DNA from 4 places in the Massilia genomosp. 1 genome. Region 4 is predicted to be linked to each of the others. Evidence: riboswitches for the same ligand, from Rfam matches in the RefSeq annotation. Region 4 holds a riboswitch; each other region holds the start of a gene.

Region 1 (7,691 bases), on a different contig from region 4:
CGATCTCGCCCTTGAACACCGGATCGGCGCATTGCCTGGTCATCAAGGCGTGACGCTGGTTTTCGGCATTGACGATGGCGATCGCAAACCACACCACCACGCTGCACAGCAGCACCACCACGCTCCACGCCAACTGGTTGATCCAGTTACGCTCGAATAAATCCTCCACTACCGGGCGCGAGCCGTCGTAGATTTTCAGGAGTTTTTCTTCAGGATCGCTCATTTGCCGGCAGGTTTCGCAGTTGTTTTTGCAGGGGCAGCGGCGCCCTTCTCTTTTTGAACCCTGGCCACCAGCGCGTCAAGCGTTTGCTGGACCGCCGGATACACCGTCGCCTGGACCAGGCCCGGATTGGCGCCGCCAATGGACGATGGCGAGGTCAGGAAGCGGCCGTCGATCACCAGGGTCGGTGCGCCGTCGATCTTGTAGTTGCTCATCACTTGCGACGCGCTTTTCAGCTTGGTCAGCACGCCGAACGAGTTCCAGTATTCCATGAACTTGGCCTTGTCGATGCCCTGCTTCGGAATCCACTCGAGGATGGCGTCGTCCTTGTTCAGGCGCAGGCGCTCGATGTGGAAGGCGCGCAGCACTTTCGGATGCATTTCCTCGGCCTTGCCCATCGCTTCGAGCGTCAGGTGCAAATGCGCCTCGGGATCGCTGGGACCGGTCACCGGGAAGTGAACGCGGCGAAAGACGATATTGTCGCCCTGCTTTTTGACCCACTCGGCCAGATGCGGTTCCAGCGCGTTGCAGGCCGGGCAGTGGTACATGAAAAATTCGATGACTTCCACTTTTTTACCGACGGTCTTGGTCGGCTGCGGGCTCGCCAGCGTGACATATTCGGCACCGTCTTTCGGATCGGCGGGCGAAGCGAACGCCGTGGTGGCGACCAGACTGGCGACGGCGAGAGCAATACGCAGGAAACGCATAAATATCCTTCATGATTAAGTTGAGACGACGATCGCGAGATTACCACTTTTTGCGGCAGGTCCCCGGCCAAGGTCCCGCATTTTACATTGCGTTGCAAATGCCGTCGTGGCGTGGCCGGATCAGTGCGAGGTCACAGTCGGTCAACGGCGCGCCTGGCCGCGCCGTTGACGCGCCAGTTCGAGTTTTTCGCACAGGATGGCGGCGCCCTGGACCAGGCGCGGCCCGGGCCGGGTCAGCAATTCGCCATCGAGCGTGAATAGATTGCCATTACGCACCGCCAACAGGGTCTTGTACGGCGCCCACATCGCCAGGCCCGCGTCCGAGGGGTCGTGCGGCACGCTGGCGACCAACGCTTCCGGATTGGCCTGCAACACCGCCTCGATCCCCACCGACGGCGCCTTGACCGCCAGCGCGGCGAAAATATTCTCGCCGCCGCACAGGGCAATCGCGTCGCTGGCCACGTGCTGGCCGTTGAGGGTGTACAGCGGCTTGTCCCAGACCTGGTAAAACACCTTGACCGGGGAGCGCCTGGCGTAACGCGCGCCCAGGGCCGCGATATCGGCCTGGAACGAGGCCGCCGCCGCGCGCGCCACCGTGTCGGTGCCGAGCAGCTGGCCGAAACGCAGCATGCTGTCGGCCACCTGGCCAAGGCGCGCCGGCTCGCTGTGGAACATCGGAATGCCGAGCTGGCGCAACTGCTCCAGCTGGCGCGCCGTGTTCCCGCTCTGCCAGACCACCAGCAGGTCCGGTTTGAGCGCCAGCACGCGTTCGATATCGATCTGGCTATTGTCGCCCACCAGCGGGATCGTTCCGGCCGCTGCCGGGTAATCGCTGTAATTGATCGCCCCGACAATGCGTGCGCCGCCACCGGCCGCGAACAGCAGCTCGGTGATGTGCGGCGCCATCGAGACGATGCGCTTGGCCGGCGCGTCCAGGACCACGCGCCGGCCGGCGTCGTCCACCACCGTGACCGGGGCGGCGCCGGCAAGGCCGGCCCACAGGGCCAGCGCGGCGGCGGCAAGGCGCTGGCCCATCAGAAGTCGTAGCGCGCCGAGACCTTCACCTGGCGTCCGTCGGCCGGATAGATGCCGCTATTGCAGCCGAAGGCGTTGCTGGTGTAGCGCTTGTCGGCCAGGTTCAGGCCGGCCACGGCGAACTCCCAGGCGCCCACCTGATGCGCATAACGCGCGTCGAAAGTGGTGGCCGACGAGATGCGCACGCCGCAGGTGTTGGCAAAATCGGCGCCGAAGCGCTGCTTGCCGGCCCACTGGGCGCCGATATCGGCACTATGGCCATTGCCCGGCACCCAGGCCAGGCGCGCCGAGAGCACGTTCTTCGGCACCAGCACCATCTCGCTGCCGGCGTTGCGCCCTTCGGTGAAGCGCGCCCGCACGTACTGCCAGTTGCCGCTCACGCGCCAGTCGCGCGCGATGCTGGCGTGGGCATCGACTTCCACCCCTTTGCGCTGGGTCGGATCGAGGTTGGTGTTGGCGCCGTAACCGCCGTTCACGCTCGGGTCGTAAAAGATCTCGTTGCGCAGCTGGTGGCGGAACATGCGCGCGCTCGCGCCCAGGCTCGCGGTGCCATAGACAAGGCCCAGTTCCAGGTCGCGCGAGGTTTGCGGCGCCAGCAAGCCGGGCGAGGAACGGTAGCCGTTTTCGTCGACGTTGGCCACGCGGTAGCTGCGCCCGGCCTTGGCGTACAGGTGTACGGCCGGCATGACGTCGACACTGCCCTGCACTTCCCATGCGTTGAGGGTTTGCTTGGTGTCGTAAGGCTTGGCGAAGGCGAGCGTATCGGTGGCGTCCTTCTCGAAGCGCTCGCGGCGCGCCCCCACAGCCACGCGGGCCTTGTGCGCGCCGCCGAAGGTGAGTTCATCGCGCAGGTACAGCGCTTTCGACTTTTGCGTCGCATCGGCGTTCGAATAATCCGACTCGGTCACGCGCGTCCATTTGACCAGGTCGACGCCGGCCACCAGTTCGTTGAGCATGCCATCCATTTGCGCCAGGTGGCGCACGCGCGGCGAGAATTGCGTCTGCACGCTCCCGTAGGTCGCCTTCGATGCCACGCGCGCGCCTTCGAGCGTGTAGAAATAGGTCGAACGGGCGGTGCGCTCGCGGCGCGACAGCTCGGCGGCCAGGTCGACGGCGCCGATGCGCTGCTCGGCAAACGCGGTCAGGCGGTCCGAATCGAGCGCGCCGATATCGTCCGGCGTATTGGCCTGGCGCGGGTTGTCGCCGAACTGGCGCGCGCTCAGGGCGCCCGGCAGGTCGGACTCCTGGCGCGCGCGGTCGTAACGCACGCCGGCGCGGCCGCCCTGGTAAGCCCACTGGGCGCCGCCGCTGAAGGTATCGAGCTCGAAGCCGTTGTGGTCGCGGTAGTTGTCGGTGCGGGCGCTGCCGAGCGAGGCGTCGAGCGCAAACCCGTTCCACGACTGGGCCAGGGCGGCGCGCAGGTCGCGCAGGCCGAACTGGCCCATTTCGGCGCGCAGCATGCCGCGCCGGCCGTTCGCTTGCGGGCGTTTCGTGACGATGCGGATCACGCCGCCGGTGGCGCCTTCGCCATACAGCACGCTGGCGCCGCCGCGAATGATGTCGATGCGCTCGACCGTCTCGATCGGGATCGACGACAGGGTCGCATTGCTCAATTGACTCTCGGACATGCGCACGCCGTCGAGCGTGACGACCATGTTCTGGCTGCTGTTGGTGCCGAAGCCGCGCAAATCGAGGCTGAAGTCGGGCGAGCCGTCCAGGCTCTGGCGGCCGTACACGCCGCCGATCTTGCGGATGGCCTGGTTGACGTCGGCCGCGCCGGCGCGGCGGATGTCGTCGGCGCTGATGACGGTCGCGCCGATCGGAGCGAGCGCCGGATCGCTGGCGAAGCGCGCACCGGTGATGGTTACTTCAGGCAGGGCCTGGGCCGCCAGCGCGGCGCCGGAGGCAAAACACAGGGACAGGGCGGAAGCCAGCGCAAGCGGCCTGGCAGAGAGCGCGCGGCGCGGCGATACTGCAAAAATCATGATGTCGTCTTCAGAAAATGAGTCCTGGCCTGCGTCCCCGCAAGCCGGATTGCACGGACCGACGCGCGATGCGGCGTCGGGTCCCCCTGTTTTGGCCGGTATCCGGGCTGGCAAGGCGCTCATGGCGCGCCTGGCTTACCGTTGCGGGGGCAGCACACTAAGAGTCTATCTCCGTGTTTCCCGTTTAACTGCCGGCGTGAAGACGCGGGCGGGCACCAAAACTGCGCCATTATAATCGGAGTCGCCATCCGGACTGCGTGGCGGCGCGCGTTGTGGCATGCTGTGCGGCGCGCCGGCCGCCCGGCAAACCCCGTATTTACCTTTTTATCGAATCAGCGCCCCGCCGGCGCAGGAGAACGCATGCAAGCCCGAACCCGAACCCTGGCCCTCAAGGCGCTGCTGCTCGCCGCTGCCGCCGTCGCCGGCGCCGAGCTGCTGGCGCAGGCCGACATCAGCATCACGCCGATCCCCGAACCGGTGACCGATGTCGGGATCGGCTTCGCCCTGCCGTCGGCCGGCGCGGTACACGTGCCGAGCGCCCCGGACGCGTGGGGCGGGCCGCGCAGCGGCAGCGAGCCGACCCTGTCGGAGCGCGTGGTGGATTACCAGATCGAAGCGACCCTCGACCCGGTCGCGCACACGATCGACGGCAAGCAGAAGCTCACCTGGCGCAACCGCAGCAAGGAGACCGTGCGCAGCGTCTACCTGCACCTGTACATGAACGCCTTCAAGAGCGCGGGCAGCACCTACTTCACCGAGCAGCGCGAGGCCGGCAACGATGCCACCATCCGGCCCGGCGAGTGGGGCGATATTTCGCTGCGCAGCGTGACCCAGGGCGGGGCCAAGGTCGACTGGTCGTTTGTCCATCCCGACAACGGCCCCGCCAGCGACCAAACCGTGGTGCGCTTCGACCTGCCGGCGCCGGTGGCGCCGGGCGCCTCCACCAGTGTCGACATCGCCTTCTTGACCCGCCTGCCGCGCGTGGTGTGCGACACCGGCTACTTCGGCAGCTTTCATCTGGTGGCCCAGTGGTTCCCCAAGATCGGCGTGCTCGAACTGCCCGGAGAACGCGGCGCCACGCGGGCGCGCTGGAACGTGCATGAGTACCACCACGAGTCCGAGTTCTACGCCGACTTCGGCCGCTACGACGTCAAGCTCACCGCGCCCAAGGGCTATACGGTGGGCGCCACGGGCGAGCTGCAAGGAGCGCCGGCCGAACGCGGCGGCATGCTGACCCACCACTACGTGCAGGGCGACGTCCACGACTTCGCCTGGACCGCCGACAAGCGCACCGCGCCGCCCCTGCGCGCTACCTGGAGCGCGCCGGGCAGCGCCCAGGTAGCGTTGACGGTGCTGTTCCCGCCCGACCGTGCGGCCAGCGCCGCGCCGGCGCTCAAGGCCGCCACCGATGCGCTGACCTATTTCTCGAAGACGCTCGGCCCGTATCCGTACAAAACGCTGACCATCGTGATCCCGCCGTTCAACGCCGACGACGCCGGCGGCATGGAGTATCCGACCTTCATCACCGCCACCGGCCACGACAAGGTGGCGCCCGGCACGGCCGGCGCCTTCGACCTCGATTTCGTCACCATCCACGAAGTCGGCCACGGCTACTTTTACGGCATCGTCGCCTCCAACGAATTCGAGGAGCCGATGCTCGACGAAGGCCTGAACGAATACTGGGACTACCGCATGCTGCGCGAGACCGGCCAGCAGGTGTACCTGGGCCCGCGCTGGCTCAAGGCGCTCGGCCTGGCGCCTGGTTTCAAGGGCTTCGATGTCGAACGCCACGACGCCCCGCGGCACGAGCCGGCCGACCCGATCGGGCAGAACGCCCACATGCGCTTGCAGGGCATCGGCCCGGTGTACGTGCGCAGCGCGACCATGCTGCGCGACCTGGAAGAGCGCATCGGCAAGGAGGCGACCGAGCGCGCCTTCAAGGAATACTACAAGCGCTGGAAGTTCCGCCATCCGAGCATCGCCGACCTGCGCGAGACGCTGGCCGAGGTAAGCGGCCAGCGCGCCGCCGTGTACGCGGCGTTCGCACAGCAGGTGTACGCCGCCGCCAGCGTGGACGACCGCATCTCGCGCTTTTCGAGCGAGGAAGAAGTCGCCGCCAAGGCCGGCGCGGCGCGCCCGTGGCGCACCAGCGTCACCTTGCAGCGGCGCGGCGTGCCGGTGGCGCAAAGCCTGCTGGTCAAATTTGCCGACGGCAGCAGCGAGACCGTGGTGTGGGACGACCAGCAGCGCTGGCGCACCTTCAACTGGGTCAAGCCGGCCAGGGCGGTATCGGCCGAACTCGATCCCAAGCGCCAGCACTACCTCGACACCAGCAAACTCGATGACAGCCGCACACTGGCACCCGATGGCAGCGCCTCGCGCAGATGGAGCGGCGATGTGGCGGCGTTTTTCAACATCCTCTTTTCCCTGATTGCGACCGTGTGATGAAGCAGACGCCCGCCTTTTCGATGGCATCCATCCCGCGTGCGGCGCGCGCGGCGCTGCAATGGCGCCTGCTGCTGCTGTGGACCCTGTGGATGCTCGCGCCAACCCTGATCCTGGCGCTGCCGGCCTGGCACCTGCTCTCGACGCACCTCGATTATTCGGTGCATGCGCACACATTGGCGCGCGCGCTCGACATGACCGCCGTCAGCGACCTGCTGGCCATCCACGGCCGCAACCAGATGGCGTTCACCCAGGCCGGCGCCATGGCGCTGATCGCCACCTTGCTGATTTCGCCGATGCTCTCGGGGATGGCGGCGACGGCGGCGCGGGCCGACAAGGCGCCCGGCTTTGCGGCGCTCACGCGCGGCGGCGTCGACTACTACGCGCCGATGCTGCGCATGCTGGCCTGGGGCGCGCTGCCGCTGGGCGCGGCGTTCATGGTCGGCACGAGCGCCATGGAAGCGGCAGCCATGCGCGCCACCAAGGTCGTCGCGCGCGGCGAAGCGGCGCTGCCGATGATGCTGGCGCAAGCGCTCATGCTGCTGCTGATGGGGCTTGCCGCGGCGTCGCTCGACGCCGGCCGCGCGTTCCTCGCGTACGACCCGCGCAAACGCTCCGCCTGGTCGGCCTGGCTGGCGGGCTGCACGCTGCTGGCGCGCCATCCGCTGGCCGCGCTCGGCTCCTACATCGGCATCAGCATCGTCGGCCTGGCGCTGGCCGCCCTGCTGTCGCTGGCGCGCGCCCACACGGCGGGCGTCGATGCACTGAGCTTTGCCGGGGCGCTGCTGCTCACGCAGGCGGCGGTCGTCGTCATCGGCTGGATGCGCAGCGCGCGCCTGTTCGCCCTGATCGAGCTGGCGCGCACGCGCATGGATTGAGACAGCGCCGGGCCAAAAAAAAACCCGGCAAGGCACGGCCTTGCACCGTGTCTTGCCGGGTTTTACGATGGTACTACGACAACACTAGCGCCAGTTGGCGGCAATGGCCGGATTCAGGCTGTTGGCATAGTTCGCCGGCAAAGTCGTCTGGCCGGCCGCTGGCGGCGCGAACGCTGCCATGGCATTGACCAGATTCTGGACCTGACTGTCGAGCAGGGCTTTGCCGTCGCTTGTGGTCAGCCGTTCGACATGATACTGGTTTCCCAGGTACCAATTACTCACAGTCATCTTGTCGTCCGTTCCGATCACGCTCAACTCCAGGTTGTTTGCGACTTTACGTAACCAGATCTGATCGGACGACACACCGGCCAGGAACTGCAGCACGTCCGGCGTGTTGGCCGTGGCATCGTTCTCCTGGATC
Region 2 (7,691 bases), on a different contig from region 4:
CGTGGCGCTGGAGCAGCACGCGGGCCGCGCCCGGCAAGGACTCGCCGATGCGCGGGGACCCGGCCGCCATCGCCGCCGGCCGGTCCAGCAGCAACACACGATACTGCGGACGCAAGCGCCCGGCCAGCGCCGCGCCGGCCGGGCCGGCGCCGACGATCAACACGTCCCACTGCGTCGGCGCGGCGGCCGGGCGCGGCGCCGTCACTCGGCGGGCCGGGGCGTGCCGCGCCGCAGGATCTGGCGCATCTGGCTGTTGATTGCCTTGCGCTCGGACTCGGCCAGCGGCGGGCCGCCGCGATCCTCGACCTGCATCAGCGGCGGAAAGTCCGGGTCGTTCGGAATGCCGTCGCGCACCTCGACGATGCCTTGCCTGTCGAAATGGCTGACCATGACCTGCATCCATTGCGATTTGTCGGCGCCAAGTGTCCGGTTCCAGTCCAGGCGCTCGTTGAAGGCCGCCAGCCGATCCTTCCGGCACAGTTCCGGGTCCATCACTTTGGCGTAGTTGGCGGCGCTGAGCACCTGGTTCGGCACCCGCGCCGGCCAGAAGGTCGGCAGGTAGGGGTCGTACTGCTCGTCGTAGCCGGACCGGCAACTGGCGGTGTCGGTCTGCCACGGCACCGCCATCCAGCGCGTGACCGAGCCGGGAGACTGCCCATACAAGGGGCCATCGAAGCAACACGCCTCGGCCGGGGTCAAGGTTGTGCCATAGTCCGGCTCGGGATCGTCGGCGGCACGGTGGCGCCACCGGTACGGCTCGCTGTACATCGAGGCGTGGCGCACCGGCCACGTCATCTCGCAGCCGGGATGGAAGGCGTCGCCCAGGCAGAACTCGAGCGCGGCGCGGTCGAGCATGGCCGCCTGTTCCGCAAGCGGCACGCCGGCGATGTCGCGCGTGGCCCCGATAGCGGCGGCGGGATCGTAATCGGCGATGAACTTGCCCTCCGCCCAGCGCGCCAGCATCGCCAGCTGCGTGACGGTCAGCGCAGTCATGGCCCGCGGGATGGGCGGCATCGGCAAGTCCATCGCATCGCCATAGACCCAGGGCCAGGGCTTCATCGACGCATCCTGGTACTGCGGGTTGCGGAACGCGTTGGCGACCGTCCTGCGCAACTGCGCATACGTCTTGCCTCCTTGCGCGAGCTTGCGCAGATAGTCCGGCGCCAGGAAATCCTGCGGCATGCCGTGGCCGAAGCCGGCCGCGAAGCCACCGTTCATCCATTGAAGGTCGGACAGCGCCTTGAAAATCGGCAGCAAGTCGTTCTTGAACGAGGGCTCGACCGGTACCGGCAGTTGCCCGGCCTGGATGGCGACATCGGTCATCACGGCGTACATGGTGCGTACCGATTTTTGTTGCGGCCCGTAGTTCGGCGGCGCCACCACCACCCATGCCGGCGCGACCTGCAAGTCGCGTCCGCCCAGCCGTACGCGCGCGCTGACCGGGCCATCGCCGGTATCGTCGTACCAGCCATCATTGTTGGCGAACGTGACCGGGGCGCTGCCGGTATACGATGCCGACATGCCGTGCCCGCCGAATACCCACAGGCGGCCGCGCGGATCGGTGCGCAACTCGCCCAGCGGCACCGGAATGCCGAAGCAGCTGCCGCCATCGAACTGGTAGCGCTGGCCGGCGGCCGATGGCGCATCGATGCTGCGCGGCCCGGGGCGGATGGCCAAGCTGGCGCGCTCGAGCAGCGCCACCTTGGCATTGCGGCGCGTGGACGGCGTTGCGGTGGCCGCTTCCGGGATGTCGAGTGCGATCTCGAAGTTATACCAGGCCGCCTTGTGATTGGCCAGTTCGACCGTCCATTCAATCTCGACGCCATCCTGCATGGTCAGTTCGCACAGCACCCGCCCTTGCCCGTCGTAGCCATAGATGCGGAACTCGGCCACCTCGCGTTTGAGCGCGCCGGCGCCGTCACGGTAGAAGTTGAGGGGCTTGGGCAAGGGATCGATCACCTGCGGGCCGACGTAGAAGCCATCGTCCTCCCTGGAATTACCCACCCGCGCGATGCCGATCGACGGGTGGATCTTCGCGTACACGACCTGGTCTGCTAGCTTGCTCTCGGTGCTCATGACGGCCCCTTTCAAGGTGTTGGCCTTACTCCTTCAATTGCTGAGCGGGCGGGGATGAGCCCGTCCTCCTGTCACGCACATGCATGGGGATACGCAACGCCGCCCCATCGATCACCTACCCATATTGCCTCACCTGGCAAGCAAATCGCCAGCAAAGTTGACCCCTGTTTTTATTGCGCCACGCGTGACAATGTGTGATCAATACGTCATCGGATGAGCGTATGCTCCCCGGTGGCCGGCACGCCTCGCGCCGCCATATCCTTTACGCATGATTGCGCCATGCTGTTTGGCGAGCCGGACCGTGGCGCATGGAAATGTTGCCAAATGTCTCAGCAGTCCGTATGATTGCCACGTTTTGGTGCTAGCGGCCTTGCTCTGAAGGCCGCAGTTAAACGGGAAACACGCGCTGGTTTCAGCGGCAAACGTGTGCTGTCCCCGCAACGGTAAAGCAGGCGCCGCATGTCGTCCAACGATGCGCGGCCGGTTGTCTTCATGGTCCACTGTGCCGCCGGCATGGGAAGGCGAGGCAATCTGACCTGTTAGCCCGGATACCGGCCAGGACGCATGGAAGCGAAGCGGCCGGGAACTGCCGTGTTTGTGGATCGCACGGCAGCGCGCGCAATGGCGTCGCGCCCGCCCCGCCATCGACTCTCACGCCGGCGTCGGCCGCCGCTTATTTTTTCTCGGCGCACGGGGATGTGCGCCGCACAAAAAACAGGCCGGCCGGTCCGGTCTTTACAGAGAGTACCCGTGAAAAATACCACCCCTGCCCCGTCGCCACGCGGGCTGCGCCGGCTGTCGCCGCTGCTGCTGGCGGCCCTGCCCACCTTCGCCTTCGCCAACGCCGCCGTCGATGGCGATGCGCCTTCTCCGGTCCAGCAAGTGCGCGTGTCCGCCAGCCTGATCCCGCTCGGCGTCGCCGATTCGGCCAACCAGGGCACGGTCACCGCCAGGCAGCTCGAAAACCGTCCCTTGCTGCGCACCGGCGAGCTGCTCGAAGCGGTGCCCGGCCTGATCGTGACCCAGCACGCGGGCGACGGCAAGGCCAATCAATATTTCGCGCGCGGATTCAATCTCGATCACGGCACCGATTTCCGCACCAGCGTGATGGGGATGCCGGTCAACCTGCCGACCAACGCGCACGGCCAGGGCTATTCGGACCTGAACTTCCTGATTCCAGAGCTGCTCAGCACCATCGAGTACAAAAAAGGCACTTACTATGCCGAGGAAGGCGACTTTTCGGTCGCCGGCGCGGCCGCGTTCGACTACGTGCGGCAGATGGAGCAAGGCTTGCTGAGCGTGGAGGCGGGCCAGCATCGCTTCCAGCGCGTGCTGGTGGCCAACTCGACCGCGCTGGCCGGCGGCGCGCTGCTGTACGCGCTCGAACGCGCGGGCCAGGATGGTCCCTGGGAGACGCCGGAACGCTACAAGCGCGTCAACGGCGTGCTGTCGTACCACCGCTCGGCCGGCGATGACGAGATCCGGGTGACGGCGATGGCGCTGCGTTCGTCCTGGACCTCGACCGACCAGGTGCCGCAGCGCGCGCTGGCCGCCGGCCTGATCGGCCGCTACGGCACCCTGGCCCCGACCGACGGCGGCCAGACCGCGCGCTACAGCGTCTCCGGCGAGTGGAGCCGCCAGTACGGCGACGGCGCCAGCAAGGTCAATGCCTACCTCATCGCCTCGCGGCTCGACCTGTTCAGCGACTTTACCTATATGCTCGGCGACCCCGGGCACGGCGACCAGTTCCACCAGGCTGAAAACCGCCGCATTCTCGGCTTGAACGCGGCGCGCACATGGCGCCACGCGCTCGGGCCTTTCGCTTCCGAGACCGCGCTCGGCGTTCAGCTGCGCGCGGATCGCCTGGCGCCGGTCGGCCTGTATCTGAGCCAGGCGCGCCAGCGCCTGTCGACGGTGCGCGAAGACGACGTCAAGGAGCGCAGCGGCGCGCTGTATCTGTCCAACAGCACCGTCTGGGCGCCCTGGCTGCGCACTGTCGCCGGCTTGCGCGCCGACCGTTACACGTTCGACGTGGACAGCGACACGCCCGCCAACTCCGGCAAGGTCGATGCGCGCATCACCAGTCCCAAGTTCACCGCCATTTTCACGGCGGGCAAACATGCGGAGATCTACCTGAACTGGGGACAAGGCTTTCACAGCAACGACGCGCGCGGCGTCACCGGCAGCGTCGATCCGACAACCGGCCTGGCGGTCGATGCCGACGGTGCCGCGATCGAGCGCGCCACGCCGCTGGTGCGCGGAACCGGCAAAGAGGCCGGCTTGCGGCTGGCCGGGCTGGTGCCGGGCATGCAGACCACCATCGCCGCCTGGCGGCTCGACCTCGATTCCGAACTGATCTTCATCGGCGACGCCGGCACCACCGAAGCGGGCCGCCCGAGCCGGCGCCACGGCATCGAACTGGCCAATTTTTACACGCCGGCCAAGGACTGGATCATCGACGCCAACCTGGCCTGGTCGCACGCGCGCTTTCGCGACCACGATCCGGCCGGCGCCTTCATTCCCGGTTCGATCAGCCGCACCGCCTCGCTCGGCGTCTCGGGCGTGGCCGGCGCGTGGTCGGGCGGCGTGCGCCTGCGCTATTTTGGCCCGCGTGCATTGCTGGAAGACGACTCCGTGCGTTCGCCGTCGTCCACCTTGCTCAACATGAAGCTCGGCTACAGGCTCACGCCGCGCCTCAAGCTGACCGTCGAAGTGCTCAACCTGCTGGACCGGCGCGTGAGCGACATCGACTACTACTACGAATCGCAATTGCCGGGCGAAGCGGCGCCGGTGGCGGACATCCATACCCATCCGGGCGAAATGCGTACCCTGCGCGCCGGCCTGGCGTGGCGCTTCTGAGCGCGACAATGCGGCACGCGGCGCGCCAGCGATGCGCATGAGCCGCAGGGCGTTTGCCCTGGCAGCCTGGCTGGCCATGCTGGCCGTGCTGCTGGCCGTGCTCGCGCCGGCGCTCTCGCACGCCTTCGGCGGCGACCCCGCGGCGCGGTTCCTGCCGGGCGACATCTGCCGCGCCGGCAGTGTGGCGGCCGCCGGCGGCGCGCCCGCGCCCCCGGCGCACGAAGAACGACGCCAGCACTGCCCGTACTGCCACCACGGCAACGGCGTGCTCCTGTTGCCGCCGGCGCCGCGCGCGCTGGCGCTGGCGGTCGCCGACGCGCCACCCACGGCGTCGCTCCCCGACGCGCCGACACCCCGCTTCGCATGGACGGCGGCGCACGCGCGCGGACCGCCCTGGGCTTGATCCGGTAGAACATCGCTCACGCATCGCTCAATGCAAAGGAACAGGCGCCAGCGCCTGCGGCTTTGCCGTGTCCGATCCGTGCGCCCCATTTCCAATCGCCTGGCCCCAGGCAACCGAACAAGAGCACGACATGACTGCACACCCATTCCACGCGGCCGCGCTGCCGCTGGCGCATTCCCGCGCCGCCCTCCCCTTCGCCATCGCCCTGGCCTGCGGCGCCCTGGCCACCCAGGCGCGCGCCGACGCGCCGCTGCCCACGGTGGAGATCGCGGGCACAGCGCCGCGCGCCAACGGCAAGCTGAACCTGGACACGCCCTCCACCACCGGCAGCCGGCTCGGCCTCACGCCGCGCGAAACGCCGGCCACCGTCACCGTGGTCGACCGCGCCATGATCGACGCGCGCGGCGCCCAGGACACCCAGGAAATCCTGCGCGCCATTGCCGGCGTCACCGCCCACAATGCGCCGGGCAATATCGGCGTCAGTTACCGCGGCTTCGGCAGCGGTTCGATCAGCCAGCTCTTTAACGGCATCAACGTCCAGTACGCGATCGCGGCGCGCCCGGTGGACAGCTGGATCATCGACCGGGTCGAAGCCATCGGCGGGCCGTCGAGCTTCCTGTTCGGCTCGGGAGCGGTCGGCGGTTCCATCAATTACATCACCAGGGTGGCGCAACCGGGCGACGCCGGCGCGGCGCAAGTCCGCCTGGGCACGAACGGCTTGAAAGAAGCTTCCATCGGCCTGAACCGGCGCATCGGTGGCGCGGCCGGCGACGGGCATTACCTGCGCATCGACCTCAACCATCGCGATGCGGACAGCTGGATCGACGCCAGCGCGGCCCGCTCGACCCAGCTGGCCGCGTCGCTGCGTTCCGACCTCGGCGAGCGCTGGCGCCATACCCTGGCCTACGAGTTCCAGCAAGAAGATGTGGCGCGGCCCTACTGGGGCACGCCGCTGATCAATCCCGTGGCCGGGCGCGCGCGCATCGATCCGGCCACGCGCGCAAAAAACTACAACAGCGCCGACGGCGTCTACGCCCAGCGCGTTCACTGGCTGCGTTCGCTCACCGAATGGCGCCCCGCGCAACAGGTCGCTCTCACCAATACGGTGTACCTCTACGATGCGCTGCGCGACTACCGCAACGTCGAGAGCTACCGCTTCAACCAGTCGAATACGGCCGTGGCGCGCTCCGGCATCCTGTTGCAGCACCACGAGCAGCGCATGGTCGGCGACCGCCTCGACGCCACGTACAAGGGCCAGCTCGCGGGCCGGCGCAGCGACTGGGCGCTCGGCATCGATGTCAGCGTGAACAAGCAGACCCGCTTCCCCAACAGCTTGCCGGCTTCGCTCGGCGAGGTCGATCCCTACGATTTCACGACCGAGCGCTTCTTCGACATCGCCGGCATGAGCCCGGCGTTGCGGCCGGACCGCGACAACAAGGTCACCACGCGCGCCATCTACCTCGAAAACCGGACCGCCATCGCGCCGGCGCTCAACGTGGTCACCGCGTTGCGCCACGAGCGCATCGCGCTCGGCCTGGTCAACCGGCGCGAGATCAGCGCCGCCAACCCGGCCAGCTTTACGCGCCGCTACCGCCCGACTACCGGCCGCGCCGGCCTGGTGTGGGACCTGGCGCCGGGCGCTTCCGCCTATGTCCAGTACGCGAGCGCCGCCGACCCGCCGTCTGGCGTGTTGTCGACCGCCTCCTTTGCCGACGTGCGCAACAACAGCGAGCTGACCACCGGCCGCCAGCGCGAGGTCGGCGCCAAGCTCGACTTCTGGCAGGGCAAAGGCTCGGCCACGGTGGCGGCGTACCGCATCGAACGCAAGAACATCGCCACCCAGGACCCGGACAACAGCGCCCTGACCGTCCTGGTCGGGGAGCAGTCGGCCAGGGGCGTCGAGCTGTCGCTGGGCCTGCAGCCGACGCGCCAGTGGTCGATCCAGGGCAACCTGACCCGGGTCGATGCGCAATACGAGCAATACCGCCAGGGTGGCGTCTCGCTCGCCGGCAAGACGCCGACGAATACGCCGCGCACCGTCGCCAACCTGTGGCTGGGCTACGCCGTCACCCCTGGCATCAAGGCCAGCATGGGGCTGCGCCACGTGGGCGGCGTGTATGCGGACGCGGCCAACAGCATCGACTGGCCGGCCTACACCTTGCTCGACCTGGGCCTCAGTTACCAGCTCAGCCGCGATATGGCCCTGGTCGGGCGGGTGCGCAATGCCGGGGACCGGGTACACGCCGTCAATTTGAGCGCGGGCATGGCCTACCTGGGTGCGCCGCGCACGGCCGACCTTGCGCTGCGCGTGGCGTTTTGAGGCCGGCGATGGGGATCTCTTTCAAACGCCTGC
Region 3 (7,691 bases), on a different contig from region 4:
CCAGCAGCCGCATCCTGGAAAAATGGGCACCGCGCCTGGCCAGTACCTTGCCGTCGGCGGCGGCGCCGCTTGATGCGGGCTGCGTGCTGGTCGATTACTTCGCGCGCTATCCGATCAAGGCGGTGGCGGCGGGGCGCAACGCCGCCGTGCCGGGACTGCTTCGCGGGCCGTACCAGGTGCGCTTCGAAAACGGCCGCAGCCTGGCGTTTTTCAGCCAGAACGACATGCTGCTGGAGCGCGATCCGCAGGGCCGGACGCGCCTGACCGGACGATTCGGGGTCAACGAGTACGTGGCGCGCGTGATCGATCGCGAGGGCGGTACCAGCGCGCCGGAGGCGGCCAAGGCGCTGGCGGTGGCGGCGCGTACCTATCTGCAGCAGAACGCGCAGTGGGCCGAGGGTTGCCAGCGCATCGCCGACAGCAGCGCTACGCAGCGCGTCGCTCCCCAGCCGGCCAGCGTGGCGGCGCGCGCCATCGCCGACTGGACCGACCAGCTGGTGCTGTCCGGCGTGAACGTGCGCTATCACGCCGAGACGGCGTCGAAGGACACCATGGCGTGGAGCCAGGCGGTGGGGCAGGCGCAGCAGGGAATGCGTTTCGACGCCATCCTGACTGCGGCCTATCCCGGCGCCGACCTGACCACGCTGTCGGGCGGCGACTCGCAGCAGTGCGTGCGCCTGCCCGGCGCGCAGGCGTGGCTGGCGCGCGAACTGCCGCAGTGGGAGCGCGTGCTGCGCAAACAGGCCGGCTACGAAACACCGGCCGAACCACCGGCGGTATGCCACCTGGTGCGCGGCGCGCCGTATTCGGAGCAGTCGCGTAACCGGATCTATCTGCGCGGCCTGGCCAGCCGCGAGGACCGCATCACCCTGGTACACGAGTTCCTGCACCTGGGCCTGCGCAAGCACCCGAGCGGGCAGGATGAAGTCCTGGTCGAACAACTGGCGCGGCGCCTGGTCGATACGCGCCTGGAAGCGCATCAATAATCCCACCACACCTGATCATGAAAATACTGTTGATATCCGCACTGCTGTTGTCCACCACCGCCCTGGCCCAGGTGAAGATCGACTCGCCCAACAGCGGCTGGCGCAATTCCAAGGGCGCCAAAGAGGCGTATTCGCAGGATGTGAATTATCCGGCGGCGTCGGTCAGCGTGCAGGAGGGGCAGAGTCCGACGGCCGAGATTCGCGGGCGCATCGCCTCCAAGGGCAAGAGCAAGCCGGCCACCCTGGTGGTCAACGGCGTGGCGATGCCGATGGCGGTGCAGGAAGACGGCAGCTTCGCGCGCCCGTACGCCTTCGGACGCGGGTCGAACAGCGTGGAAGTGCGCTCGCCCGACGGCAAGGCGCGCAACCGCACCCAGTTCCTCGATTCCTACGCCGGCAAAACCCAGTCGCGCCTGCGCGTGGTGCTGTCGTGGGACAGCGACGGCACCGATGTCGACCTGCACGTGGTCGCGCCCGACGGCGGCCACTCGTGGTACGGCAACCGGGTCATGCCCAACGGCGGCGCGCTCGATGTCGACGTCACCACCGGTTATGGCCCGGAGATCTTTTCCAGCGCCGCGCCGCCGAAGGGGAACTACCACGTCTATGTGAACTATTACGGGGCTGGCCAGGACAGCGGCATCCTGACGGTGGCGCAGGTGGCGATCATCACCAACGAAAATTCACCGAACGAGCGCCAGGAAGTGGTGCGCGTGCCATTGCGCGCGCCGGGTGAACTGACCTTGGTCAAGTCGTTCGTGTTTCCTTGACCTGCGCTCCGAAAACAACGCCCTTCATCGGCGCTTTGACAGTTTTTGAAAGGCATGTAAAACTGTCGTCAGGAAATACGATCCTGGCTGCGTACCGACCGCGCCAGTCTTATGACGAATTGGAGTGCAAGTGAGTACTGCAGCATGGATCTACGATGCCAGCATCGTTATCAGGAACGCCCGGCAACCGGAGGCGTTCAACGCGATTCGCACATCGTTCGAAGGATGCGACTCCTTTTTCGCCGAACGCGCACGCGCCGAACGCGACTTCCCGGCTTTCCTTGAATCGATCGGCTTCACCAGCCAGCGCCAGGAAGGCGCGCTGCTGATTGACGGCGGCGATATCGAGATCATCACCAACTGGCTGATTCGCCTGTTCGACACGCTCGGACCCTTCGTCGAACCGGGCGGTGTGCTGGAGATCCGCGACGAAGAAGGCGAGCAGATGACGTTCTGCTACGACGGCAAGCAGATGGACATCGAATTCAGCGAGTAATGTAAGGCGGCGGCGCGCCGCTTCATGCTACATTGGCACCCCATCAATTTTGCAGGAGTGCCGCGTCATGCCACCGAATCCCGACATCGCCTCAATCCGCGCCGACCTGCTCGACGAGATGGCTGCCTATATGGCGCGCTGCGCCGAAGACCCGGACAACGAGCCCCCGTACGGCAAGGCCGAAATCGCCGCGTGTGCGAATATCCTCGATGCATACGCCGCCGCCATCGACAAGCTCCCCAAGCCTGCCGACCATGCAGCGATCATGAAAGAAGTTGAACGCGTCGTCGTGGCCCTCAACGAGTTCGATGAACGCGCCGGCGGCGTGATCGAGACCGAAGAGCGCGAAAAACTGTGCGACATCATCTACCTGGTTGCCAAGGACGCCGGCCTGCAAGCCGACCAAGACATCACCGAACAATGGCGCGACTGGTAAATACAGGCACTGCGACACGCACTGCGACGCGCACCTCGCGCGCAACCTTGCAATTTATATAGTCCAGACCTATACTTCGCCGGTAGTCAAGCTTCTGGTTCTGGCAAACAATCGTTTGCCGGATTAAATGGGAAGCCGGTGCGCTCCTTCACGGAGCAAAGCCGGCGCTGCCCCCGCAACGGTAAGCGAGTCAAGGATGTGCATCACGCCACTGTGCAAAGCATGGGAAGGCGCATATCCCGGAAGTGGGCTTCGGCCCCGCCACTCGCCAGCCCGGAAACCAGCCGAAGCGGTAAGTCGTTTGTATCGCGGAGGGCGATCCAGGTGGATCGCTGCGTACCGCACCCATCTCAGGTTCCTTCTCCCCTTGCAAGCCCCCGGTTGCCGGCCTTGGCAAGACGCGCGCGTCTGCATTGGACTGGCTCTATGCGCAGTGCTTTTGGAAGGAATGCCATGTCGTCGATCCGCAGCGTCACCCCCACCTTTGACGAACAAGTCCCGTTTACCGCCATCAAGGAGCGCATCGTGCAAGCCATGTGCGCCGCCAGCCTTGGCGCCGTGCTGCTGTTCGGCGCCGGCTTCGCCTCGATGGAAACGCTGCACAACGCGGCGCACGACAGCCGCCACTCGGCCGGCTTTCCATGCCACTGATTCGCAGCGCGCCCGCAACGGGCCTGGGCACCTTTAACCGCATCCTCGCCAGCGCGGCGGCGGCCGGCATTCTCGCCGGCCTTCTGCTGACCGGCGTGCAACAGGTGCAAGTGGCGCCCATCATCCTGCAGGCCGAGGTGTTCGAAAGCGCCGCGCCCGTAGCGCTGGAAGTGGCGGCGCCGCACAGTCACGCCGACGCCACGCCGCACGAGCATGCGGACAATGGTGCCCACGAAAGCGCGCATGAACACGGCGGCTGGCAGCCGGACGACGGTCTTGAACGCACCTTCTACACGGCGCTGGCCAATATCAGCGCCGGCGTCGGTTTTGCGCTGCTGCTGGCGGCGGCCATCAGCCTGCACGGCCGTGCAAGCGGCTGGCGCGCGGGCCTGTTGTGGGGCGCGGCCGGCTACACGGCGTTCTTTGTCGCGCCCTCGATCGGCTTGCCGCCCGAGCTGCCGGGCACCGTCGCCGCGCCGCTGCTGGCGCGCCAGCTCTGGTGGACCGCCACCGTCGCGGCCAGTGCCGGCGGCCTGGCGCTGGTGGTCTTCGCCAAAAACTGGCCGCTCAAGATCGCCGGCGCCTTGCTGCTGTTCGTGCCGCACCTGGTCGGATCGCCGCAGCCGGCGGTCCATTCGAGCAGTGCGCCGCCCGAGCTGGCACGCAGCTTCCTGTACGCGACCTTGCTCGCCAATGCCGCCTTCTGGCTGGCCATGGGCGCGCTGTCGGGCTACTTCTACAAGAAGTTCGGCTGACCGATGCGCACCCACGACCGGCACGTGTTCATGTGCGTCGGCCCGCGCTGCACCGAAAACGGCGTGCAGGCGCAGGCCGTGTTCGAGCATATGGGGCGCGAGATCGATGCGCGCCCGGACTTGTGCGTCAAGCGCACCCGCACCCACTGCATGGTCGCGTGCCGCAATGAAGGGCCGATCGTGGTGGTGTATCCCGAAGGCGTGTGGTACCGGCGCGTCGATGAAGCGGCGGCCGCGCGCATCGTCAGCGAGCACCTGATTGGCGGCACTGAAGTGACCGACCTGATTTTCCATCGCATCGGCGAAGGCGACACACTCGTGGCGGACAATGACACCTGATTTTCCTCAAGGCCCGGGGCCCATCGCGCTGCTTACCCACGCATCGAACGACCTGACGGTCCTGCACCACGCCGTAAGCCAGTTGCCGCCCGAGTTCGGCGCGGTGGCGGGCGTGAACCTGCAAGGACTCGACGCTGACGGCGCTACGGCGCTGCTCACGCGCGAGGTGCAGGGCGCGCGCATCATCATCTTGCGCGTCCTCGGACGACTCGGCAGCGTCCCTGGTTTTGCCGACCTGGTCAGTCATGCGCGCCGCACCGGCCAGCACCTGATCGCCATCAGCGGCACCGGCGAGCCCGATCCGGAGCTGGCCGCGGTATCGACCGTCGCAGCGGACGTGCTGCAACAGACACTGAACTACTTCCATTGCGGCGGCAGCGGCAACCTGGCGCAGTTGCTGCGCTATTTGTCTGACCACCTGCTGCTGACCGGATTCGGGTACGAAAGCGCGCTGGCGCTGCCGGAACACGGCATTTATCATCCCGACCTGGCGCAGGGCGCCGCCATCGACGACTGGCTGGCGCTGCGCAATGCCGGCGCGCCGAGCGCCGGCATTGTGTTCTACCGCGCGCATTGGATGAGCGGGAACACGCGCTTCATCGACGCGCTGCTGGGCGCCCTGGAAAAGCGCGGCATGAACGTGCTGCCGGTGTTTACGTCGTCCTTGCGCAGCGGCGCCGGCGGCGCTGGCGCGCTGCCGGACGCGCTGCGCTACTTCAGCGACGCGCGCGGGGTGCATATCGACGTATTGATCAACACGACATCGTTCGCGATGGGCGAGATTACGCCTGGCGGCCCCACGCCGGCCGGCTGGTCGGTGGGCGTGCTGGAAACGCTGAACGTGCCGGTGCTGCAAGCGATCACCAGCGGCATGACCCTGCCGCAGTGGGAGCAGTCCGCGCGCGGCCTCAATCCGCTCGATACCGCGATGAACGTGGTGCTGCCCGAATTCGACGGGCGCATCATCACCGCGCCGGTGTCGTTCAAGTCGCGCGCCGCCGGCCTGCAGGGCGACGCGGTCGACTACGAGCCGGTGCCGGACCGGGTGGCGCGCGTGGCCGGCATCGCCGCGCGCTTTGCACGCCTCAAGCACGTGCCCAACGCCGAGAAGCGCGTGGCCTTCATGTTCACCAATTCGAGCAGCAAGGCGTCCCAGATCGGCAATGCGGTCGGGCTGGACGCCCCGGCTTCGCTGATGCGCATCCTGGACGCCATGCGCGATGCCGGCTACGACGTCGGCCAGCCGCCCGCCGACGGCACGACGCTGATCCACGACCTGGTCGCGCGCTGTTCCTACGACCAGATTTACGTGACCACCGAGCAGTTGCGCAACGCCGCCGGCCGCGTGCCCGCCGCGCTGTACGCGCAATGGTTTGCCGAGCTCACGCCCGACATGCAGGAGAAAATGAGCGGTCAGTGGGGCGCGGCGCCGGGCGAAGCGTATGTGTGCGACGGCCACCTGGCGCTGGCCGGTATCGAATTGGGCAATACCTTCGTCGCGTTGCAACCGCCGCGCGGCTACGGCATGGACCCGGACGCGATCTATCACCAGAGCGACCTGCCGCCGACCCACCACTATTACGCGCTGTACCGCTGGCTGCGCGATGTCTGGCGCGCCGACGCCATCGTCCACGTCGGCAAGCACGGCACGATGGAATGGCTGCCCGGTAAAGGCGTGGGCCTGTCGCAGAACTGCTTCCCGGACGCCTTGCTGGGCGACTTGCCGCTGTTTTACCCGTTCATCATCAACGATCCGGGTGAAGGTTCGCAGGCCAAGCGGCGCGCGCACGCGGTCGTGGTCGACCACCTGACGCCGCCGATGACCACCGCCGACACGTACGGCGCGCTGGCGCAGCTCACGCAACTGGTCGACGAGTATTATCAGGTCGAAGTGCTGGACCCGGCCAAGCTGCCGCTGTTGCAGCAGCAGATCTGGGAACTGGTCAAGCAGACCAACCTGAATGCCGACCTGCAGGCGCGCCTGCTGCACCACGATCATGATCACGACCACGATCATGGACACGGCCATCACCACCATCACGACCATGATCACGATCACGGCCACGACCATCACCACGAAGAGGACGGCGAGCTGCCGGCCGCGCTGGCGTCGATGGGTGGCTCCGACGTGGCCCACCTGATCGAAGATCTTGACGGCTATCTGTGCGAGCTCGGTTCTGCCCAGATCCGCGACGGCCTGCATATCCTGGGCGGCGGCCCGGACGCGGAACAAATGCCGGCCATGCTGGTATCGCTCACGCGCCTGCCCAACCTGGATATTCCGGGCCTGCAGGCCGAAGTATCGAAGCTGTTCGGCCTGACGATGGACCTGCTGCTCGACCAGAAGGGCCGTCGCATCAACGTGGCGCCGGCACTGGCGCGGCTGGCGCAGTGCGCCGTGGTCACGCGCTCGGATGCGCTCGACGCCATCGACGCCTTGTGCCTGCGCTTGTTTACCGAACTGGCGGCGCGCGAATATCGCCCGGCCGCCATCGATGATGTGCTCAACCTCGTCTTTGCCGACATCGATGGCGAGCAGGTGGCCGCGCCGCTGCTGCAACCGGCCCTGCGCGTCAAATCGAGCATGCTCTCGCAAATGGGAAAGGCACGTCCCGCGCCCGCTGCCGTGCGCGCTGCTGTTTCCCCCATCGCTCCGGTGGCGCCGGCAGTCAATCGTTTCGACGCGCTGCGCGCAGTGCTCGGTTTCGCGTGCAGCCAGCTGGTGCCGAACCTGGCGCGCGCCACCGACGAAATCGACAACCTGATCAACGGCCTGTCCGGCGCATACGTACCGGCCGGTCCGAGTGGTTCGCCCACGCGCGGCATGGCCCACATCCTGCCGACGGGCCGCAATTTCTACTCGGTCGACCCGCGCAGCGTGCCGTCGCAATCGGCCTGGCGCGTCGGCCTGCAACTGGCGCACGAGGTATTGACGCGGCACGAGCGCGAAACCGGTGAATATCCCGAGAGCGTCGCCATCAGCATCTGGGGCACCAGCGCAATGCGCACCCACGGCGACGACGTGGCCCAGATCCTGGCGCTGCTCGGCGTACGCCCGGTATGGCGCGCCGAAAGCCGCCAGGTGAGCGGCGTGGAAGTGATCCCGCTCGACGAACTGAAACGCCCGCGCATTGACGTTACGACCCGCATCAGCGGCTTTTTCCGCGACGCGTTCCCGCAACTGATCGACCTGATCGACGATGCCGTGAACACCGTCATCGCCCTCGACGAACCGCTCACGCACAACTTCGTGCGCAA
Region 4 (5,204 bases):
CTGCGATGTGGCGCACCAGGGCGAAGACCATGAATTGCGGCTGGAACAGCGGGGCGGCGAGCAGCAGCAGCGCCACCCCGGTGGCCGCGCCGACCTGCGCATAGATCCCGAGCGCGGAGCCGAACCAGGCGAACGCCGCCGCCGTATAGGCCAGCGCCATGAGCCAGGCGCGCAGCAAGGCCGCCGCCAGGGTGGGGCTGGCGTCCAGCGTGCGCAGCCAGGGTGCCAGCAGGACGAAACCGAGCGGCCAGGCGGCGCCGCCGCGCGCATACAGCGCCACCATGGCGCCGCTGGCGAAGATGGCCGCGATGGTACGCACTGTCGCGTTGGTCGATAAGGTCATGATGGTCAGCGCTCCGGGCGTGCCGGGGGAATGACGATGCGCCGGATCGGCAAGCCGGGCGGTGCCAGTTCCGGCGGGACGACCAGGTTCTTGGGCATCTCGATGGGCTTGTCGCTGGCATCGCGCAACTGGAAGTCGGGTGCGAACATCAGCACCGCTTCGATGCGCTGGCCGTCATCGGTGGCCTGGTGATGGCGCACATAGCCCTTCGGCAAAACGAAATCCTCGGGCACCGCCAGCCCGACCAGGGGCGGACTGGTTCCCGGTGGCGAAAAGGCGCCCAGGCCGGAATGGATGCCGCGCTCGTGCAGGCCTTCGATGACTTGCGCCATGCTGGGACTGGCGCCGCGCGCGACGTAGCTCGACAGGTCGCGCGTGGGGTCGGCGTCACCTTCGGGGGCGCGCGCCGGCGCGGCCGGCACAGGCACAGGCGCGCGTGCAATGCCCGCCGCCGGCGCATGCGTTGTCGTCGGCAGCGGCGGCGCTGCCGCGATCGGCGCGGCGGCGCCGGCCCCGCCGCGGGTCGGCGTCCATAAATAGAACAGCGCGGCGCCGCAGGCAACGGCCAGCAGCACGACGATGACGGCGCGGCCCCGGGAGGGCCGCCAGGCGCGGCTGGCAGCGGATTGCGCGCTGCCAGACGGCGCCGGCCCGGAACGCGGAGGCGTGTCCACGGATCGGCGCCCTGTGCTTACGGCGTGGCCGGATTGTAGGTCGACACCGCCCAGCCGATGCGCTCATGGCCGTACTGGTTCCAGATCGGGTTCTTGCCGCCGCTGAAGCTCGTGTAACGTGGCGCGCCGCTGCCGGTGGTGCTGCCGAACAGGCCGGAACTGAAGGTGCTGCCGTTGTAGGTCGGGTGGGTGTCGTCCGACTGGATGTAGTCGTAGCTGCTGCCCGACGACACAAAGTGCGTGTTGGCGTCGCGGATGGTCGAGCGCAGCGCCGTGGTCAGGCGGTTGACGTAGCTCGCTTCGCTCTCGCCGTTCACATAGCGCAAGCCCTCGGCGTCGATGCGGCCGTCGCCGTTGCTGTCGTAATCGGCCCCCATGTACTGGGCAAAATTGTCCGCGCACTGGAAGCCCTTCTGGCGCGCCACATCGCACATCATGAAGTTCATCCTGGCCAGCGCGGGCAGGAACTTGTCCTGCATTTTGACGGTGGCGCCGGTGCCCGCATCCTTGCAGGTGCTTTGCACATTGTCCACCGCATAGCCCGGATAGTGCAGGTTGGAGACGACCTTCAGCTTGACTCCGGCGTAGGCGTTGGCGTTGATGTAGTCCATCGCGGCTGTCACATACTTCTTGCAGCTGGTTTCGGCGGCGGCCAGCCCGCTGTAGTTGCAGGTGCCGGTCTGGCTCTTGAAGGCCGAGCGCGCCTGCAAACCATCGTTGCCGCACATTTCGAAGGTGACCACGCGCGTGTTACTGGCTTGCATATACGAGCGCTCGGCCACGATCTTGTTGTTGTACACGTCCTCGGCCACCGCGCCGGACTTGGTGCGGCGCACGCTTTCGACGTCGGCGCCCCACTGGCCCGACAGATACTCCGCGTTGACCGTGGGCGCCGCGTATTTGGCCGCGCTGGTGACGGAGCCGTTAAAGCCGGCATAGATCGAGTCGCCGTAGGCCACCGAGCGGTACTTGGTGCTGGTGCCGGCCCGGTCGATGGTCCACGAAGCGTTTTGGTTCAGGGTGCTGGCGGCTGCCTCGGAAGCCGGGGCGAGTAGTGCAAGGAAGGGTAACAAGGTGTGCAAAGAACGACGAAAGCGAATGCTCATGAAGCGTCTCCTTTTTAGTTGGACCCGTCCGCCAGGCATGCCATGCCGGCCAACCTGAACGCGGGCACTTCAATGTATTGCAAATATGCACAAGCGTGCTAATTAACCATTCGTCTTGCACAGAAAACATTGAAAATCGGTAGGTTTGTTGTAAATGCGCAGGAGTGCGGCAGCGCGGCAATCTCCACGCCATCCCGCTGGCTGGCGCAGGAAAGATGTGACAAAAACCATTTCGCGCACTAAAATGCGCCCCAATACGTGATGGTGCCCTCCCGCTTGTCGGCTGGAGGGTGAAACGGGAAGCCGGTGACGCACGAGATTTTCATCTCGCGCCAGTCCGGCGCAGCCCCCGCTGCTGTAAGCCTGACGACTTTGATCGAACGCCACTGTGCAGCGCATGGGAAGGCAAGGCCAGGGAAGGATGACGGCGAGCCAGAAGACCGGCCAGTCACGATGCACGCGCAACGCCCGGGGTGTGGGGTTGCCTGTTTTTTGTCGTCCTTTTTCTGTTCTGCCAATGCAATCGCACGCCGCCGGCGTACGTGTTTCCGTTCGCCCTGGGCGGGCGGCGCGTGCCATGCTGCTTGCGCAAGCGTTCGCGAACGTCACCATCGGCCGATCCGGTCATTCACTACGTCAGGTGCTTCCATGATGCTTTCCAGTCACGCTTGTTCCACACCCATCCGTCCCATCGTCGCCGCCATCGCACTGCTGTGTACCCCGGCCGCCCGGGCCGAGCCAGCGGCGCTGATGCCGGTCATCACCATCCAGGCGGAATCGAACCAAGGCCTGGGCCTCAAGCGCGAGATCGGCGCCGCCAGCCGGATCGGGCGGGCGGCGCAGGACTTGCCGGCGAGCGTAGAGTCGCTCGGCGCGGCCAGCATCGAAGCGCGCGGCGACGTGCAGCTCAAGGACGCCGTCACCCGCAGCACCGGCCTGACCGACATCAGCTCGCCCGGCAACGGCATCGCCTATTCGGCGCGCGGCTTCAGCGGCAACAGCGCCATCGCCATCCTGGAAAACGGCCAGCGCCCGCAGGTCGGCTCGGGCACGGCAAGCTATCCCGCCGATCCGTGGGGCTACGAGTACATCGAAGTGCTGCGCGGCCCGGGCTCGGTGATCCACGGCAGCGGCACCACCGGCGCCACCATCAACGCCGTGCGCAAGGCGCCCACGCGCGCCGCCGCATTCGAGGCGATGGCCGGCATCGGGGCCGGGCGCGCGCTGCGCGCCGGCGTCGGCGCCAGCGGCGCGCTGGGGCAGGGCGGAGCGTTCCGCATCGACGCCTACGCCGACCGCAGCGACGGCTTGATCGAACGCGGCGATGCGCGCCACGGCAAAGTGCTGGCCAGCCTGGCGTATGCGCTGGCGCCCACGCTGGACCTCGCGCTCCAGCTCGACCATCTGGAGCAGAAGCCGCAGCGCTACTTCGGCACCCCGCTGGTGGACGGCGCCCTGGCGCGCGCGCTGCGCAGGCAGAACTACAACGTCGGCGACGCCGCTATCGGCCTCGATGACGACAAGGCGCTGGCCCGCCTGACGTGGCGCCTCACGCCGGCCCTCAGCGTCAGCGACGAACTCGTTTACATGAAGGCGCGCCGCCACTGGCGCAATGTGGAGAGCTATGCCTACGACGTCCAGGCGAAGCTGGTCGAGCGCAGCGACTACATCGCCATCGCGCACCACCAGGAGCAGGCCGGCAACCGGCTCGAGGCGCGCTGGGACGGCGGCGCCAACCGCCTGGTGGCCGGGTGGGAAGCGGCCACCATCAATTTCACCCACACCAATAACGCCCCCTACGGCGGCGCATCGAGCGTGGCGCCGACCGGTTTTGCGCCGGGAGTGTTCGACAGCCCCGATCCCTTGCGCCCGAACTTCACGACCGATACCGTCACGCATGCGCTGTACGCCGAAGACGCTTATCGATTCAGCGAGCGCCTGCTGTTGCTGGCGGGCCTGCGCCACGACCGCTACCAGGTCGAACGCACCAGCCTGCAGGGGGCGGCCGGCTTCGATGCCACCTTGCAGTCGACCGCCGCGCGCCTGGGCCTGAGCTGGAAGCTGGCGCCGGATACGTCGCTGTACGGCCAGGTCAGCAGCGGCAGCGATCCGGTGACCAGCCTGTTGTCGCTGAACCTGGCCAACAGCCGCTACAAGCTGACCCGTTCGCGCCAGGTGGAAACGGGCGTCAAGCAATCGCTGGCCGGCGGCAAGGCCGAGTGGACGGCCGCGCTGTACCGCATCCGCAAGGACGACATCATCACGCGCGACCCGGCCAACCCGGCGCTGTCGATCCAGGGCGGCGCGCAATCGTCGCGCGGGGTGGAAGTGAGCGCCAGCGTGGCCGTCACGCCGGCCTGGCGCCTGGAAGCGAACGCGGTCTATACCGACGCCGCTTTCGACCAGCTGATCGAAAGCGGCAACGTCTCGCGCGCCGGCAACCGTCCGGCGGACGCGCCCAGGTCCTCGGCCAATCTGTGGCTCAGCTACCGCAGCGGCGACTGGCGCGCCGGCAGCGGGGCGCGCTACGTCGGCGCGCGTTTTATCGACAACGCCAACGCCCAGGCGCTGCCGGCCTACACGGTGCTCGACGCGAGCGTCGGCTGGCAGGCCAGCCGCCACGTGCTGGTGCAGCTGAACCTGCGCAACCTGGCCGACAAGCTGTATGCCAGCACGTCGTACGGCGGCAGCCAGTACCTGCTGGGCGCGCGGCGCCATGCCGAACTGACCGTCCAGTGGCGCTACTGATCCCGGCCTGGCGCGGTTCGTGAAAGCTGCCGCTGCCGGGCATCGGCAGCGGCGGGCCGTTACGGCCTCTAATGTCGAGTTCGCTTAGTGGCCGCGTCGACAGCGGAGTGTGTCATTGGCGGCACATTTGTTCGAATATCCATGCGCACGTGATGAACGCGCTGGTCGTTCAACGCGAATCTGCGTATTGTCAAACCCTGCACTTCGAAAACATGCTGCGCACAGAAGCGCCGGCGCCATACAGCCGGGCCCGAGCAATTCCGGCCCGCAGCACCGCCACCATCGCAGCACAGATTGACCATGCTTGTCCGCCGATATCACGCCGCGCGCTGA

What was found. Region 4 has a riboswitch for cobalamin ahead of F1735_RS30620 (TonB-dependent receptor). Riboswitches for the same ligand answer to the same signal wherever they lie in the genome.
Region 1: linked by a shared signal. The riboswitch ahead of F1735_RS29105 (TonB-dependent receptor) and the one ahead of F1735_RS30620 (TonB-dependent receptor) in region 4 are both predicted to bind cobalamin.
Region 2: linked by a shared signal. The riboswitch ahead of F1735_RS17720 (TonB-dependent receptor) and the one ahead of F1735_RS30620 (TonB-dependent receptor) in region 4 are both predicted to bind cobalamin.
Region 3: linked by a shared signal. The riboswitch ahead of F1735_RS21430 (CbtB domain-containing protein) and the one ahead of F1735_RS30620 (TonB-dependent receptor) in region 4 are both predicted to bind cobalamin.

The regions. Positions count from the first base shown of each region.
Region 1 covers NZ_WHJF01000124.1:8,438-16,128, reverse strand. The annotation lists gene F1735_RS29120 (hypothetical protein) at 1-223, opposite strand, end outside; gene F1735_RS29115 (thiol:disulfide interchange protein DsbA/DsbL) at 220-927, opposite strand; gene F1735_RS29110 (cobalamin-binding protein) at 1,069-1,962, opposite strand; gene F1735_RS29105 (TonB-dependent receptor) at 1,962-3,947, opposite strand; cobalamin riboswitch at 4,024-4,182, opposite strand; gene F1735_RS29100 (M1 family metallopeptidase) at 4,308-6,392, shown strand; gene F1735_RS29095 (hypothetical protein) at 6,392-7,270, shown strand; gene F1735_RS29090 (putative Ig domain-containing protein) at 7,355-7,691, opposite strand, start outside.
Region 2 covers NZ_WHJF01000046.1:4,735-12,425, forward strand. The annotation lists gene F1735_RS17710 (NAD(P)/FAD-dependent oxidoreductase) at 1-205, opposite strand, end outside; gene F1735_RS17715 (LodA/GoxA family CTQ-dependent oxidase) at 202-2,076, opposite strand; cobalamin riboswitch at 2,416-2,650, shown strand; gene F1735_RS17720 (TonB-dependent receptor) at 2,827-4,935, shown strand; gene F1735_RS17725 (DUF2946 family protein) at 4,973-5,338, shown strand; gene F1735_RS17730 (TonB-dependent receptor) at 5,469-7,658, shown strand; gene F1735_RS17735 (PepSY domain-containing protein) at 7,667-7,691, shown strand, end outside.
Region 3 covers NZ_WHJF01000063.1:21,971-29,661, reverse strand. The annotation lists gene F1735_RS21450 (DUF2300 domain-containing protein) at 1-986, shown strand, start outside; gene F1735_RS21445 (YfaP family protein) at 1,004-1,756, shown strand; gene F1735_RS21440 (hypothetical protein) at 1,887-2,252, shown strand; gene F1735_RS21435 (hypothetical protein) at 2,320-2,688, shown strand; cobalamin riboswitch at 2,767-2,991, shown strand; gene F1735_RS21430 (CbtB domain-containing protein) at 3,142-3,339, shown strand; gene F1735_RS21425 (CbtA family protein) at 3,330-4,094, shown strand; gene F1735_RS21420 ((2Fe-2S) ferredoxin domain-containing protein) at 4,098-4,433, shown strand; gene F1735_RS21415 (cobaltochelatase subunit CobN) at 4,423-7,691, shown strand, end outside.
Region 4 covers NZ_WHJF01000146.1:168-5,371, forward strand. The annotation lists gene F1735_RS30605 (hypothetical protein) at 159-377, shown strand; gene F1735_RS30610 (hypothetical protein) at 349-1,017, opposite strand; gene F1735_RS30615 (SGNH/GDSL hydrolase family protein) at 1,035-2,123, opposite strand; cobalamin riboswitch at 2,369-2,586, shown strand; gene F1735_RS30620 (TonB-dependent receptor) at 2,772-4,871, shown strand.